One region of the Pseudogemmatithrix spongiicola genome, then DNA from elsewhere that is predicted to be linked to it. Evidence: riboswitches for the same ligand, from Rfam matches in the RefSeq annotation. Region 1 holds a riboswitch; the other holds the start of a gene.
The links. A riboswitch is a leader RNA that binds a small molecule or an ion and turns the genes downstream of it on or off. The one in region 1 is predicted to bind S-adenosylmethionine.
Positions count from the first base shown of each region.

Region 2: another riboswitch for S-adenosylmethionine. It lies ahead of metF (methylenetetrahydrofolate reductase); the one in region 1 lies ahead of Strain318_RS04110 (homoserine O-acetyltransferase family protein).

Region 1 is NZ_CP130613.1:916,007-923,197, forward strand. Features, by position in the region: gene Strain318_RS04085 (hypothetical protein) at 1-332, opposite strand, end outside; gene Strain318_RS04090 (S41 family peptidase) at 375-1,736, opposite strand; gene Strain318_RS04095 (hypothetical protein) at 1,729-2,211, opposite strand; gene Strain318_RS04100 (helix-turn-helix transcriptional regulator) at 2,208-2,507, opposite strand; gene Strain318_RS04105 (hypothetical protein) at 2,617-3,795, shown strand; SAM riboswitch at 3,857-3,930, shown strand; gene Strain318_RS04110 (homoserine O-acetyltransferase family protein) at 4,042-5,076, shown strand; gene Strain318_RS04115 (homoserine dehydrogenase) at 5,073-6,053, shown strand; gene Strain318_RS04120 (trans-sulfuration enzyme family protein) at 6,040-7,191, shown strand, end outside.
Region 2 is NZ_CP130613.1:398,993-406,183, reverse strand. Features, by position in the region: gene Strain318_RS01835 (hypothetical protein) at 1-295, shown strand, start outside; gene Strain318_RS01830 (Vgb family protein) at 344-1,666, shown strand; SAM riboswitch at 1,746-1,821, shown strand; gene metF (methylenetetrahydrofolate reductase) at 1,857-2,777, shown strand; gene metH (methionine synthase) at 2,774-6,478, shown strand; gene Strain318_RS01815 (6-bladed beta-propeller) at 6,479-7,191, opposite strand, start outside.

The sequences.
Region 1 (7,191 bases):
AGGACGCGCGGGCCCTGCATCGGATCGGTGGACCACGCGGTGCTGCCGTCATGCCCCTGCTTGATGGTGCCGAGGCCCGGGATCTCCGTGACCACGACGAGGAGGTTCGGGCGCGCGGCCACGGCGTTGATGGTCATCGACATGCCCATCGCCGGCGCTTCCATGTTGACGGTGGACTTCATGCCCTGGATCGACGCCAGCGCGCCGCTGGGATCGACCGCCTTGTTGTAGCGGTCGAGGATGGCGGTCGGCGTCTGCGCGGTGAGGGTCGGCGCGGCGGCCGCGACGGCCACGAGGGCGGCAAGGGCGGAACGGAGGATACGGCGGGACATCGGTACTCCTGTGGAGGTGGGGTTCTACGCGATGTGCGGGGTTTACGGACGCGACAGCGACTCGGCGAGCCACGCTCGCGCGGCTTCGAGGGCGGCGTCGCGTCCCTCGGCGAGTTCCTTACGGACCAGCGGCGCGCGAGTGTCAGGTACTACCCCGACGCCTTCGATTCGGCGCCCGGAGGCGTCAACGTGATCGGCGATGGGGTGCATCAGCACGTCGCCGGACGGCAGGCGGAGCATGGCGGCCGGCAGGGATTGTCCCGCCGACGTCTCACCGAACACGCGGGCCCGTCCGAGCGACTGCATCCCCGCAGCGAAGAACTCCGACGCGCTGGCGGTCATGCCATCCACCAAGATGGCGACGGGCGCAGAGATGACGCCGACGCGTTCGCCGGCCGGCGTCGCGCGGCGTGGGTTCGCGGTGAGGCGCAGGTCCGCGCCGCGCCCGCGCATGGAGCCCAAGGACCAGGTCGAGTCCGAGAAATGTCCAGCGAATCCGCCGATCATTCCTACCGCGCCGCCGCCGTTCCCGCGCAGGTCGATGATCACGGCTGGTGCCGTGCGCGCGGCGAAGGCAAAGCGGTCCAAATCCTGGATGACGACGGGGAACCAGCCGCTGAAGCTGATGATCGGAATCGTGACTGCACCGCGCGGGGTCGCCACGGGTGTGCTGTCCAGCGCGGCGCGCACCATCATCGGCGGCAGGTTGCCGTATCGCGAGAGACGGCCCGGCGCTGCCGCACGCACGAGCGTGTAGCGGCGCATACCGCCGTCGAGGCCGCGCACGGCGAGCGTGACGCTATCGCCGCTCGGCCCGTCGAGTCGGCTCGTCATCACTTGCAGGAACAACGTATTCGCTTCGTGTACGCCGCTGTCGAAGGCCCGCCGCAGACGCACGCGGACGGAGTCGACCTCGAGGCCATCGACGGACACGAGGGCGTCCCCGGGTCGCACGCCCGCCTGCGCGGCCGCGCTGCCCGGCACGACGCGCCACGCGACCAGCGTGTCGCCGGCGAGGCGAGGGACGATGCCCGCGGTGCCGGGTGTCGCGCTCGCGGGCGTACGCGTATTGGTTGCGCTGGGAATCGCGTCGGCCGGAATGAGCACGAAGTGTGACTGGCCCGGCACGCGAATGAGCGTGCGTATCGCCGTCCTCGCCTCGTCGAGCGTGGGCGACGCGCCGAGGGCACGGCGCAGCGAGTCGTGCGCAGCCCGCCACCGACCGTTCACCAACGCGGTGTCGAAGTAGGTGCGGGCCATCGCACTCCACGCCGAGTCGAAGACCGCCAGCGGTGCGATCTCCTGCGCCGCGAGGCGCGACGTGCCCGTGAGCGCGAACGCGCACACGAGGGTGAGCACTCCGACGCGCGCGTGGCGCGACCCTAACGGCATGGACTCAGGCACGCAGCAACTCCGGGTCGTCGTGGCGATCGGGCTCGCGCCACGCGAGGATCGCGCTCGGTAGGGTGAGCAGGTAGATGAACAGCCCCGAGAAAATGATGTTCCACTCATCATACGTCGAGGGGACCCACCACAGCTTGAGGTCAATGCCGAGTGCGATCCAGATGACGCCGAGCAGGACAATGCCGGACGCGATTCGGTACGCGTCCAGGTATGCAGCGTTGCGCAAGGCGAGCTGCCGCTCGTCGAGCCGGCTGTCGATGTCATCGCCGATCGCCTTGCCGACGCGGCCCACGCGTTCGATGGCGAACTGCCAGAGGATCAGGATGGTCATCGCCAGGTGAGTGAGCGCGAAGAAGTTCGAGTCGCGCATCGTGATCCACAGCAGCACCGAGAGCAGCGGATAGCTCGTCGCGAAGATCAGGATGTTGCGGCGGCGGACGTGCAGTGGCGGAATGGTCGCGGTCGTCGTGGTCATGGACGGGTACCTCGGTCCGAGGGAAGGGCGTCAGGGCGGGCGTAGACCATTTGCGAGAGCGGGGCGAACGGCTGGCGCGAGAAGATCGCCTCGACCGGCAGCGCGAAGAGCTCGGCGATGCGGAGCGCGAGATCGAGCGATGGGTTGTACTCGCCGCGCTCGAGGTAACCGATCGTCTGGTAGTTCACACCGAGGGCTTCCGCGAGTTGCTGGCGCGTGAGGTCCCGTTCGGCGCGGAGGACCGCGAGCCGGTTATGGATGCGCGGACCTTCGTTGGATGCGCTTGATGTCTTCATGGTGCACGTAATGTTGTATACATACAACAAAATGTCAACATTATTGGATGGAAGGTATTGTAACAACTACTGCATGAACGGAAGTCGTTGTGTCTGCTACCTTTAGGGCGTGACGCACACCGTTCTCCCCCCCGCCGACTGCGCCGCGCTCGTGCCCGAGCTGCTCGAGACCCGCAACCCAAACGTCTGGGTCTATCGCTATTCGCACCCGCAGGCCGGGTGGACGCTCTCGATTGCGACGCACGCGCCGCCGGGTTCCGGCAAGCTCTCGTTGGGCGGATTCCGCATCGCGCCGCTGGAACGCACGGAGTCGCCGGGGTTCACGACCGACCGCGAGAGCATCGCCCTCGCGATGGGTATGGAGGAGAAGGTCCACTGGTCACGCGTGATTCGCGTCGGCGGGCCGTTGGCGTTGCGCGACCTCACGCGGGTGGTGGGCGGCAAGTGCGTGCTCGCGCCGACGCCGGAATCGCGCGTCGGCAATCCCCGCGACGCCGAGATGCTGGCCTGGGCGGCGGAATGCTTGGCCGACTGCGAGCGGACCGCGGGTATCCATATCACGACGGGGCAGGATCTCGGACACGGCCGCATGCATGGCGGCGCGATGGGATCGCTGGAGTTCCTCAATGCGCGTTTCGCGGGCAGCGTCGTCGCCGACACGTCGGTGCCGACGGGTGAGGGCAACTACCAGATCCTGCACGGGATGCTGCGGGCCTTCGGATTGCCGCTCGAGCGCACCACTGTCGGCTTGATTGGCTGCGGCAACATCGGCATGCACATCATCGCGCAGCTGCGGCAGCACGCGGGCGTGACGATCCTCGCCTGCGAATCGCGGGACGAGCGCCGCGCCGAGTTGGAGGCGATGGGCATCCGCACCTGGGGCCCGGAGCGGAAGCAGGAGTTCCTTGCGCTGCCCATGGACGCGTTGGTCGTGAACGCGGCGGGCGCGACGCTGGATTCCGTGTCCGTGGCCGCATGCGCGGCGAACGCGCGGTTGAAGGTCGTCTGCGGCAGCGAGAATCTCGTGATGCCGGACCAACATCGCGGGGTCGAGACGCTGCGCGCCGCGCAGAAGGTGTACGCGCCCACGGAGCTTGGCGGCATGATGGGCTATCTCACCGCGGTGGAGCAGTATCTCGCGGTGATCGAGGGCAAGCGCTTCGAGGTGGCGACGATGCTCGAGGCGGCGAAGCGACTGGAGGTGGCGGGGTACGAGACGACGGCGCGCATCATCGCGGGTGGGCATCGCGAGGATTTCGAGACGGCGGTCACGGCGTTGTACGCATGACGGGACACTGGGCGCCGACGCCTTGACGTGCGCGTCGGCGCCCGATAGCCTTCCCATCACAACCGAAGCCCGTGGTGATTTGCCGCGATTGCCGCCACGCTAAACAAAGTGCTAAAACGCTACGAGCCCGCGGCGACCCCGTGGGTTTTTTCGTTCACACGGTGTCGCTTCCGGACCGTCCCCTGCGGCCCTCTCGATCGAGAGGGCCTTTGCGTTTCGCGGTGTCCTTTCATCCGTGGAGCGCCTGTGTCCCCGTCCGCCATCCCGCCGCATCCCTCGTCCGCATCGCGTGCGCCGCAGCGCCTCGCGTTGCCGCCTCTCGCGCTCGACAGCGGGCGAATGCTTCGCGATGCCACCATCGCGTACCACGTGGACGGTGCGCTCAACGCCCGCCGCGACAACGTCGTGCTCGTGTTGCATGCACTCACCGGCTCGGCTGATGCTGCGGGCGATTGGTGGGCGCCGCAGATCGGGCCCGCGCGCGCCATCGATACGACGCGGTGGGCCGTGCTTGCGCCAAACCTGCTCGGCTCGTGCTACGGCAGCTCGGGACCGAGTAGCATCGACGGATTCCCGGTGCTGACGGTGCGCGACCAGGCGCGTGCGATCGCCGTGCTGCTGGAGCGCCTCGGCATCGAGCGCGTCGCGCTCGTGGTCGGCGGATCGCTCGGCGGCATGGTGGCGTTGGAGTTCGCGGCCGGCTTTCCCGGCCGTGCGCTGCGGGCCTTGGTGTTCGCGGCGCCGGCGCGACTCGGCGCGGGTGCGATTGCATGGTCGGCGGTGCAGCGGCAGGCGCTCGCGTTGGGAGGCGACGCGGGACTGGCCTTGGCGCGGCAAATCGCCATGCTCTCATACCGAACGGCACCGGGGCTCGATGCCCGATTCGGCCGCGAGCGCGGTCGTGACGGCAGCTTCCGTGTGAGCGAGTGGCTGGCGCGGCACGGCGAGCGACTCGTGGCGCGCATGGATGCCGAGACGTATCGCACGCTCATTGACGTGATGGACACGCACGATGTCGCGGGCGATCGCGGGGGCATCGGCGAGCGGCTGCGGGCCTCGCGCACGCAGTTCACGGGCGTCGGGATTCCCGGCGACCTGTTCTGCGACGCCAGCGAAGTGCAGGCGTGGGTCCGTGCGGCCGGCGGCGCGTATCGGGAACTCCACTCGGTGCATGGGCACGACGCGTTCCTCATCGAGCATGCGCAGGTGTCCGCACTGCTCCGCGAGGCGTTGGGCGAGTCCGCGACTGCTGCGGCGAGCGCGGTGGAGGTGGCCGCATGACGTCAGTCGTGAAGGTCGCGGTGGCCGGCTGCGGCACCGTCGGTGCGGCGCTGCTTGACTTGCTGGAGCGGCATGGCGAGGCACTGCGGCAGCGTCGCGGTGTGCGCTACCAAGTCACGCGCGTGCTGGTGCGGGATGCCGATCGCCCGCGCGCGGTGTCGGTGGACCGCGCGCTGTTCACCGATCGCGTGGACCACTTCCTTGAGACTCCCGCGGACATCGTGGTCGAAGCCATCGGCGGCACGACGGCGGCGCGCGCCGTCGCGCATGGCACGTTGGTGCGCGGCCGGCGATTGGTGACCGCCAACAAGGCCCTGTTGCGCATCGAAGGGCCGGCGCTGGATGCGCTGGCCCGCGCGCATCGCGCGGCCGGTGCCACGCTCGACTTCGAGGCGGCGGTCGGGGGCGGCGTGCCGGTGGTGCGCCTGCTGCGCGAGTCGCTGGCCGGCCACGGACTGCATCGCATCCGCGGCGTGCTCAACGGCACCACCAATTACATCCTCTCGCGTGTCGAGCAGGGCGTCCCGTTTGCGGACGCACTCGCGGCGGCGCAGCGGGCGGGCTTCGCCGAAGCCGATCCCACGCGCGACCTCGACGGCACCGATGCCGCGGACAAGATCGCCGTGCTGGCGTGGCTGGGCTTCGGCGTGGATCCGGCGGCGCTGCGCGTGCGCGCGACGGGCATCGATGCGTCGTTGGCGCTCGAGGCGCGCGCGGCCGCGCGGCGTGGACGCGCCGTGCGCCTCGTCGCGACCGCTGTCCGCATCGGCGACGGCGTGCATGCCACCGTCGCCCCCCGCGTGGTGCCGCGCGGGCATCCCTTCGCGCAGGTGCGCGACGAACAGAACCTCATCCAACTCGAGAGCGAGAGCGCCGGCACGTTGACCGTGGCCGGTGCGGGCGCCGGTGGCTCCGCCACCGCGTCCGCCGTCCTCGCCGACATCCTTCGCCACGGAGCCACCAATGCCGCATCCTGAAACGCTCGCCATTCGCACGCAGCATCCGACCACGCCGAACCGCGAGCACTCGGTGCCGCTGTTCCTCACGTCCAGTTTCGTATTCGACGACGCCGAGCAGGCGCGCGCGCTGTTCGCGGAGGAGCTCGAGGGGCCGGTGTATAGCCGGTACTCGAATCCCAACACGGACGAGTTCGTGCGCAAGCTCTGCCTGCTCGAAGGTGCGGAGGACGGAATTGCCACCGCGTCCGGCATGAGCGCTGTGTTCACGGCGATCGCGTCGCTGGTGCACTCGGGGGACCACATCGTCGCGGCGCGTGCGCTCTTCGGCTCCTCGCACCAGCTGCTGACGCGGGTGTTTCCGAAGTGGGGCGTCACGCATACCTACGTGGACGGCGGCGAGGCGGAGGCCTTCGCCGACGCGATCACGCCGGCGACCAAGCTCATCTTCGTCGAGACGCCGTCGAACCCCGGCCTCGACCTCGTGGATCTCGAGGCGCTCGGGCGGCTCGCGCAGTCACGCGGCATCCCGCTCGTCGTGGACAACTGCTTCTCGACGCCCATCCTGCAGCAGCCGATCGCGCTCGGCGCGTCGTTGGTGGTGCACTCAGCCACCAAGTTCATCGACGGTCAGGGCCGTACGCTTGGCGGGGCGATCGTCGGGCACAAGGCGCTCGTCGCCGAGGCGCGGTTCCTCGCGCGGCATTCGGGACCGGCCCTCAGCCCGTTCAACGCCTGGGTGCTGAGCAAGAGCCTCGAGACGCTGGCGCTGCGCCTCGAGAAGCATTCGGCGAACGCCCTGCACGTGGCACGCTGGTTGGAGACGCATCCAGCCGTGCGGCGGGTGCGCTATCCCCACCTGCCGTCGCATCCGCAGTTCGCGCTCGCGACGCGGCAGATGCGCTGGGGCGGGGGCGTGCTGACGCTGGATGTGGGGAGTTACGAGACGGCGCGCCGGGTCATCGATGGCCTGCGGCTCTGCTCACACTCGCCGAACCTCGGCGACGTGCGGACAATCGTGACGCATCCGGCGTCGACGACGCACTCGAAGCTGACCGAGGAGGAGCGGCAGCGCGTGGGCATCACGCCGGGGCTGCTGCGCATCTCTGTCGGGCTCGAGCATCCCGACGATGTTGTCGCGGACCTACGGGCTGCGCTA
Region 2 (7,191 bases), 520 kb from region 1:
CGCGAAGTTGCCATGGTACGCGCTGGGTCGACACGCAGACCGCGCGGTCGGGCGCGTGGGGGCAAGGTACGTCGCGCGCGCCATGGCGATGCTCGAGGCTCGGCCGGGCTACGGGATCGGCGTGCTGGGATTGAGCGCCGTGCTCAGCGTGCCGCCGTTTCATCTCGCGGCGATCGGCGCGGGCCTGGTGCGCCTGCCATTCCTGCCCTTCGTGGCGACCTGCCTCGGCGGCCGGCTGCTGCGCTTCGGGGTACTCGTGACCGCCCCGCAGCTACTGCGTCCATTGTTTGGATAGCCGCGCCCCGCGATTGCGCGGCCACTGCACGATTCACAGACTCCGAGTATGCCGCGTTCTCCATTGCTGACGACCGTCGCCGCGAGCGGCGCCCTGTTGATCGCCGCCTGCGGTGAGGCCATTCCGCCTGTGCCCTGCACCGAAGGCGGCACCGGCAACCTCACCGTCTCGGTGTCCGGTGTTCCCGACGGCGAGACGGCTGCAGTGACGGTGAGCGGTCCCGGCGGCAGCTTCGCGCTCAGCGCCACGCAGACCTTCACGGGCATCGCCTCGGGCATCTACACGGTGAACGCGTCCGCCGTCTCCGTCACGGACCCGCTCATCGACGCGGTACACGGCGATGTGACCTTGCCGCGCAGCGTCTGCGTGTATGACACGCGCAGCGCGACGACCAACGTGACGTACGCGCGGATCCCGACCAGCGGCAATCTCTGGTTCGGTGCGGGCTACTACACGCTGGGCTTCTCCACCTCGCAGCTGGCGGCCACCGCGACCCTGGCGCCCAACGTGACCGCAGGCACCCGCGGCGGTGCCGGCGTCACGTTCGATCGCCAGGGCAACCTGTGGGTGCGCGGCCAGTCGAACAGCGACCCCGCGCTCATGCGCTACGCGTCCGCACAGCTCTCCGGCACGGGCAACCCGGTCGCGGAACGCAGCATCAACATCGCAAGCCTCAGCTGCCTCGGCCCGGGCGCATTGGCCTTCGATCCGTACGGCAATCTGTGGATGAGCCTCGGCTGCCAAGGCCGCATCGTGCGCCTGACGCCGGCGCAACTGCTGACCTCGGGCACGGTGTCGCCGACGGTGCAGATCACCGGGCTCACGAACCCGAATGGCATCGCCTTCGACGTGGCGGGAAATCTGTGGGTGGCTGACCAGACACACCTGCGCCGCTATGACGCCGCGCGCCTGGGGACGACGATCACGACGGCGGCGAATCTCTCCGTGGCGTTCACCACGCCGACGCCGCCGACGCCAGGGGCCACCGCGCTGAGCGCGTTCCATCTGGCCTTCCGCCCGAACGGCGAACTCTGGGTGAGCAGCTTCGAGGAGAAGGCCTTGTACCGTGTCGAGCCGTCGGTGGTCGCTGCGACCGGCACGCAGGCCGCGACGCCCACGCGCATCCTCTACTTCAATCAGTTCACGATGCCCAAGGGCTTCGCCTTCGATAACGCCGGCGGGCTCTTCATCGGGCATGAGCAGTCGAAGTTCGTGCGCCTGGCACCGACACAGCTGGACGTGAACAGCACGCCGGCCTCGCCGACGGTGCCGCAGCGCACGATTGCCTCCGCGTCGATCCTCGGCTTCGGCGACGACGTGGCGATCTTCCCGGCACCGGCCACGACGCCGCTGTATCACCGCGCGCCGTAGCGCGCGCCCGCGCGCGCCATGGCGCGCCGAGACCGGCCACCTTGCCATCCGTTCATCCGGATGCTAGGATATAGTCCACAACCGATTCCGTGGCGATTTCGAGGCAACTTGCGGCCACGTTAAACATTCAGCTAAAGCGCCGGCCCGGTGCGCCTCCTCGCTCCGGGCCTTCGTGCTTTTGGGAACCACCGTGACAGCCAGCTCCGCCAGCGCAGCCGCGCCCGCCCCCGCGCCCTTCCAGATCTCCTTCGAGTTCTTCCCGCCGAAGACCGACGAGATGGAGGCCACGCTCTGGAAGTCCATCCAGCGGCTCGCGCCGCTCACGCCGCACTTCGTGTCGGTGACCTACGGCGCCGGCGGCTCCACGCGCGAGCGCACGCACCACACGGTGCATCGCATCCTGCAGGAGACCTCCCTGGTGCCGGCCGCGCACCTGACCTGCGTGGCCGCGACGCGCGAGGAAATCGACGCCGTCGCCGACGACTACTGGAACGCCGGCGTCCGCCACGTGGTCGCGCTGCGCGGTGACATCCCCGGTGGCGATGCGCCCTACTTCCCCACCCCGGGTGGCTACGCCTACGCCGCGGAGCTCGTGGAAGGCCTGCGCAAGCGCCGCGACTTCGAGGTCTCGGTCGCTGCGTATCCTGAGGTGCATCCCGAGGCGAAGTCGCCGCAGGAAGACCTCGACAACCTCAAGCGCAAGCTCGACGCCGGCGCGACGCGCGCCATCACCCAGTTCTTCTTCGACAACTGGGCCTACCTGCGCTTCGTGGACCGCGCCCGCAAGGCCGGCATCACCGCGCCGATCGTGCCGGGCATCATGCCCGTCACGAACTTCACGCAGACGGCGAAGTTCGCGAAGGTCGCCGGCGCGAGCGTGCCGAGCGCCTTCGCGAAGCATTTCGAAGGGCTCGAGGACGATCCCGAGACCCGCAAGCTGGTCGCCGCGTCGCTGGTCGCCGAACAGGTCACGCAGCTCGCCCAGGCCGGCGTGAAGGAGTTCCACTTCTATACGCTCAACCGCGCCGACCTCACGTACGCCATCTGCCACCTGCTCGGCCTTCGCGCACGCACGGTGCAGGCGGACCGGGGCACGGAGGCGGCATCATGAGCACGTTCACCCGCGCCTCTCGCATCGAGGCCCTCCACGCCGAAGCCAAGCATCGCCTGCTGATCATCGATGGCGCGATGGGCACGATGGTGCAGACCTACGGGCTCACCGAGAAGGATTACCGCGGCTCGCGCTTCGCCGACTGGTCGCGCGACCTCAAGGGCAACAACGACCTGCTGATCCTCACGCGGCCTGATGTGGTCGGCGGCATCCACCGCGCCTACCTCGAAGCCGGCGCTGATATCATCGAGACGGCGACGTTCAACTCGACGCGCATCTCGATGGCCGACTACGGCATGCAGGAGATCGTGCGCGAGCTCAACACGGAAGGCGCACGGTTAGTGCGCCATCTATGTGATGAGTTCGAGGCCAAGGACGGACGCCCCCGCTGGACCGCCGGCGTGCTCGGCCCCCTCAATCGCACCGCCTCGCTCTCGCCGGACGTCAACGACCCCGGCGCGCGCAACATCACCTTCGCCGAGATGGTGGAGGCCTACGCCGAGTCCACGCAGGGCCTGCTGGACGGCGGCACCGACATCATCCTGATCGAAACGATCTTCGACACGCTGAACGCCAAAGCGGCGATCTTCGCCGTCGAACGCGTGTTCGACGAACGCGGCGAGCGTGTGCCGGTGATGATCTCCGGCACCATCACCGACGCCTCGGGCCGCACACTCACCGGCCAGACCACCGAGGCCTTCTGGAACTCGGTGATGCACGCCAAGCCCTTCAGCGTGGGCCTCAACTGCGCGCTCGGCGCCAAGGACCTGCGCGGATACGTACAGGAGCTCGCGCGCGTCGCCGACTGCTACGTGACGGTGCATCCGAACGCCGGCCTGCCGAACGAGATGGGCGGCTACGACGAGACGCCGGCCTACACCTCGTCGATTCTGAAGGAGTTCGCCGAGAGCGGCCTCGTGAACGTGGTCGGCGGCTGCTGCGGCACGACGCCGGCGCATATCAAGGCGATCGCCGAGGCGGTGAAGGGCCTGCCGCCGCGCACGATTCCCGAGATTCCGAAGCGCCTGCGCCTCTCGGGTCTCGAGCCCCTGGTCATCGGCCCCGACTCGAACTTCGTGAACGTCGGCGAGCGCACGAACGTCACGGGTTCCAAGAAGTTCGCCGAGCTGATCATCGGCAATCGCTACGACGAGGCGCTCGAGGTCGCGCGCCAGCAGGTCGAGGCGGGCGCGGTGATCATCGACATCAACATGGATGAGGGCATGCTCGACGCCGAGGCGGCGATGACGCGCTTCCTCAACCTCGTGGCGTCGGAGCCGGGCATCTCGAAGGTGCCGATCATGCTCGACAGCTCGAAGTTCAGCGTCATCGAGGCCGGCCTGCGCTGCGTGCAAGGCAAGGGCATCGTGAACTCGATCTCGCTGAAGGAAGGCGAAGCCGAGTTCATCCGCCAGGCGACGCTGGTGCGCCGCTACGGCGCGGCCGTGATCGTCATGGCCTTCGACGAGCAGGGGCAGGCGGACACGGTCGAGCGCAAGGTCAGCATCAGCGAGCGCGCATACAAGATCCTCACCGAGCGCGTGGGCTTCCCGCCTGAAGACATCATCTTCGACCCGAACATCTTCGCGATCGCCACGGGCATCGAAGAGCACAACCGCTACGCGCTGGACTTCATCGAAGCCACGGGGCTGATCAAGCAGCGCTGCCCGCACGCGCGCATCTCCGGCGGCGTCAGCAACGTCTCGTTCTCGTTCCGCGGCAACAACCCGGTGCGCGAGGCCATCCACTCGGTGTTCCTGTACCACGCCGTGAAGGCGGGCATGGACATGGGCATCGTGAATGCCGGCGCGCTGGTGCTCTACGAGGACATCCCGGCCGACCTGCGCGAGCGCGTCGAGGACGTGGTGTTGGCTCGCCGCGCCGACGCCACCGAACGCCTGCTGGCCGTCGCCGACCAAGCCAAGGGGCAGTCGCAGGCCAAGAAGGCGGATCTCACCTGGCGCCAAGGGCCGGTGCACGAGCGCCTCTCGCACGCGCTGGTGCACGGCATCGCGGATTTCGTCGTCGAGGACACCGAGGAAGCCCGCCACCTCTTCGACCGCCCCATCGAGGTCATCGAAGGCCCGCTGATGCAGGGCATGAACGTCGTCGGCGACCTCTTCGGCGCCGGCAAGATGTTCTTGCCGCAGGTGGTCAAGTCGGCCCGCGTGATGAAGCGCGCGGTCGCGCACCTGATTCCTTACATCGAAGCCGAGAAGGCGCTCAACCCGGAGTCACGGGCCAAGGGCAAGGTCGTGATGGCCACGGTCAAGGGCGACGTGCACGACATCGGCAAGAACATCGTGGGCGTCGTCATGCAGTGCAACAACTTCGAGGTCGTGGACCTCGGCGTCATGGTGCCCTGCGCGAAGATCCTCGAAGCGGCGCGCGAGCACAACGCGGACATGATCGGCCTCTCCGGCCTGATCACGCCTTCGCTCGAAGAGATGGCCTTCGTCGCCAGCGAAATGCAGCGCGAGGGCTGGACGATTCCGCTGCTCATCGGCGGCGCGACGACATCCAAGGTGCACACGGCCGTGAAGATCGCGCCGAACTACACGGGCCCGGTGGTGCACGTACTCGACGCCTCGCGTGCGGTGGGGGTGGCCAGCTCGCTGACGAGCGACGGCTTGAAGGACCAGTTCGTGCGCGAAGTCGCCGACGAGTACGAGGCCGTGCGCAAGCATCGCGCGGCGCGACAGAAGGACCAGAAGCGGCAGACGATCGCCGAGGCGCGGGCCAACAAGCCGAAGCTCACCTGGACTGGGGACGCCCCGGCGCCGTCTTTCGAAGGCGTGCGCGTCTTTGACGAATTCCCGCTCGAAGAGCTCGTGCCGCGCATCGACTGGACGCCGTTCTTCCAGACTTGGGAGCTGGCGGGCTCGTATCCGGCGATCCTCGAGGACAAGGTCGTCGGCGAAGCCGCGCGCAACCTATGGAACGACGCGCAGGCCATGCTCGAGAAGATCGTCGACGAGAAGTGGCTGCGCGCGCGGGCCGTCGTCGGCTTCTTCCCGGCGTGGTCGGATGGCGAAGAGCAGATCTACGTCGAACGAGGAACGGTGAAGGGGGAAGGGCGTGAGACCGTCACGATCCAGACCATTCGCCAGCAGATGGTGAAGAACGACGGGCGTCCGAACTACGCCCTCGCCGACTTCGTGGCGCCGAAGTCCGCCGGCGTGCGCGACTACCTCGGCGGCTTCGTGGTCACCACGGGCATCGGGCTCGATGCCAAGGTCGCTGAGTTCGAGGCGGCGAATGACGACTACAACTCCATCATGGTGAAGGCGCTGGCCGACCGTCTGGCCGAGGCCTTCGCCGAGCGGCTTCACGAGAAGGTGCGGCGCGAGTTGTGGGGCTACGCGCCGAACGAGCATCTCGACAACCAGGCGCTGATCAGGGAGCAGTACCAAGGCATTCGCCCCGCGCCGGGGTATCCGGCCTGCCCGGACCACACGGAGAAGCGCACGCTGTTCGACCTGCTCGACGCCGAGAATCTCTCGGGCGTGCATCTCACCGAGAGCTTTGCCATGCAGCCGGCCTCGGCGGTGAGCGGCTGGTACTTCTGGCATCCCGAGGCGCAGTACTTCGGCGTCGGGAAGATCGAGAAGGATCAAGTCGAGGCGTATGCGGCGCGGAAGGGCGTGTCGCAGGCAGAGGCGGAGCGTTGGTTGGCGCCGATCCTCAACTACGACCGCTGATCAACGTCGCGTCGTGGGCGTGACGCGGTAGCGCTGCAGCTGCGGGAACGGGTCCTCGACCGTGCGGAACGTCGAGGGCCCTCCGCCGCTGATCAGGCTGGGCAGCGCGGTACTGCGTCCGAGCAGGCGGCCGCTCGCCGCGTCGATGAAGTACGTCGTCACAGAGACGATCGTCGGATAGAACGCGCCGCCACTGCGCGCGCGAGTTCCGCCGGAGGCGAGATCGCGCCGCGAAACCTGCAGCACCAGTGTGTTGGCATCAAGAAACCACAGCGCCGATGTGAAGTCATCGCCGTAGCCGATTGTGGCTGCACCGCGGGATCCCCCGGGCCCTCGCGTCATCAAGTAGAAGGTGTGGCGATACGACGGCAGCACGATCTCCCAGCGCAGGCGATCGTCCGCGCCATAGAGCCGCACATTCGGACCACTCGGCTGGGCAAAGGCAACCGCCCCATCGGATGCGCAGGCGAGCATGCCACCGCCTCGATTCTCCATCTCGACGAGCGACGGAATCGAGTCCTTGCTCCAGCCTTGGCCGAACGCCCGAAGCCTGGAGAGGTCCGGCGCCAGACGGAGCAGCGAGTGCGTACCGTCCCAGACGGCGACCACAGCGCCAGTCGGCGTCACACAGCCCGAGATGAAGTCCCACTCACGCGTCGCGGCGCGCGCGAGCGTCAGTTCGCCTCCTTCGCGATGCAACAGCGTGGCGCCGA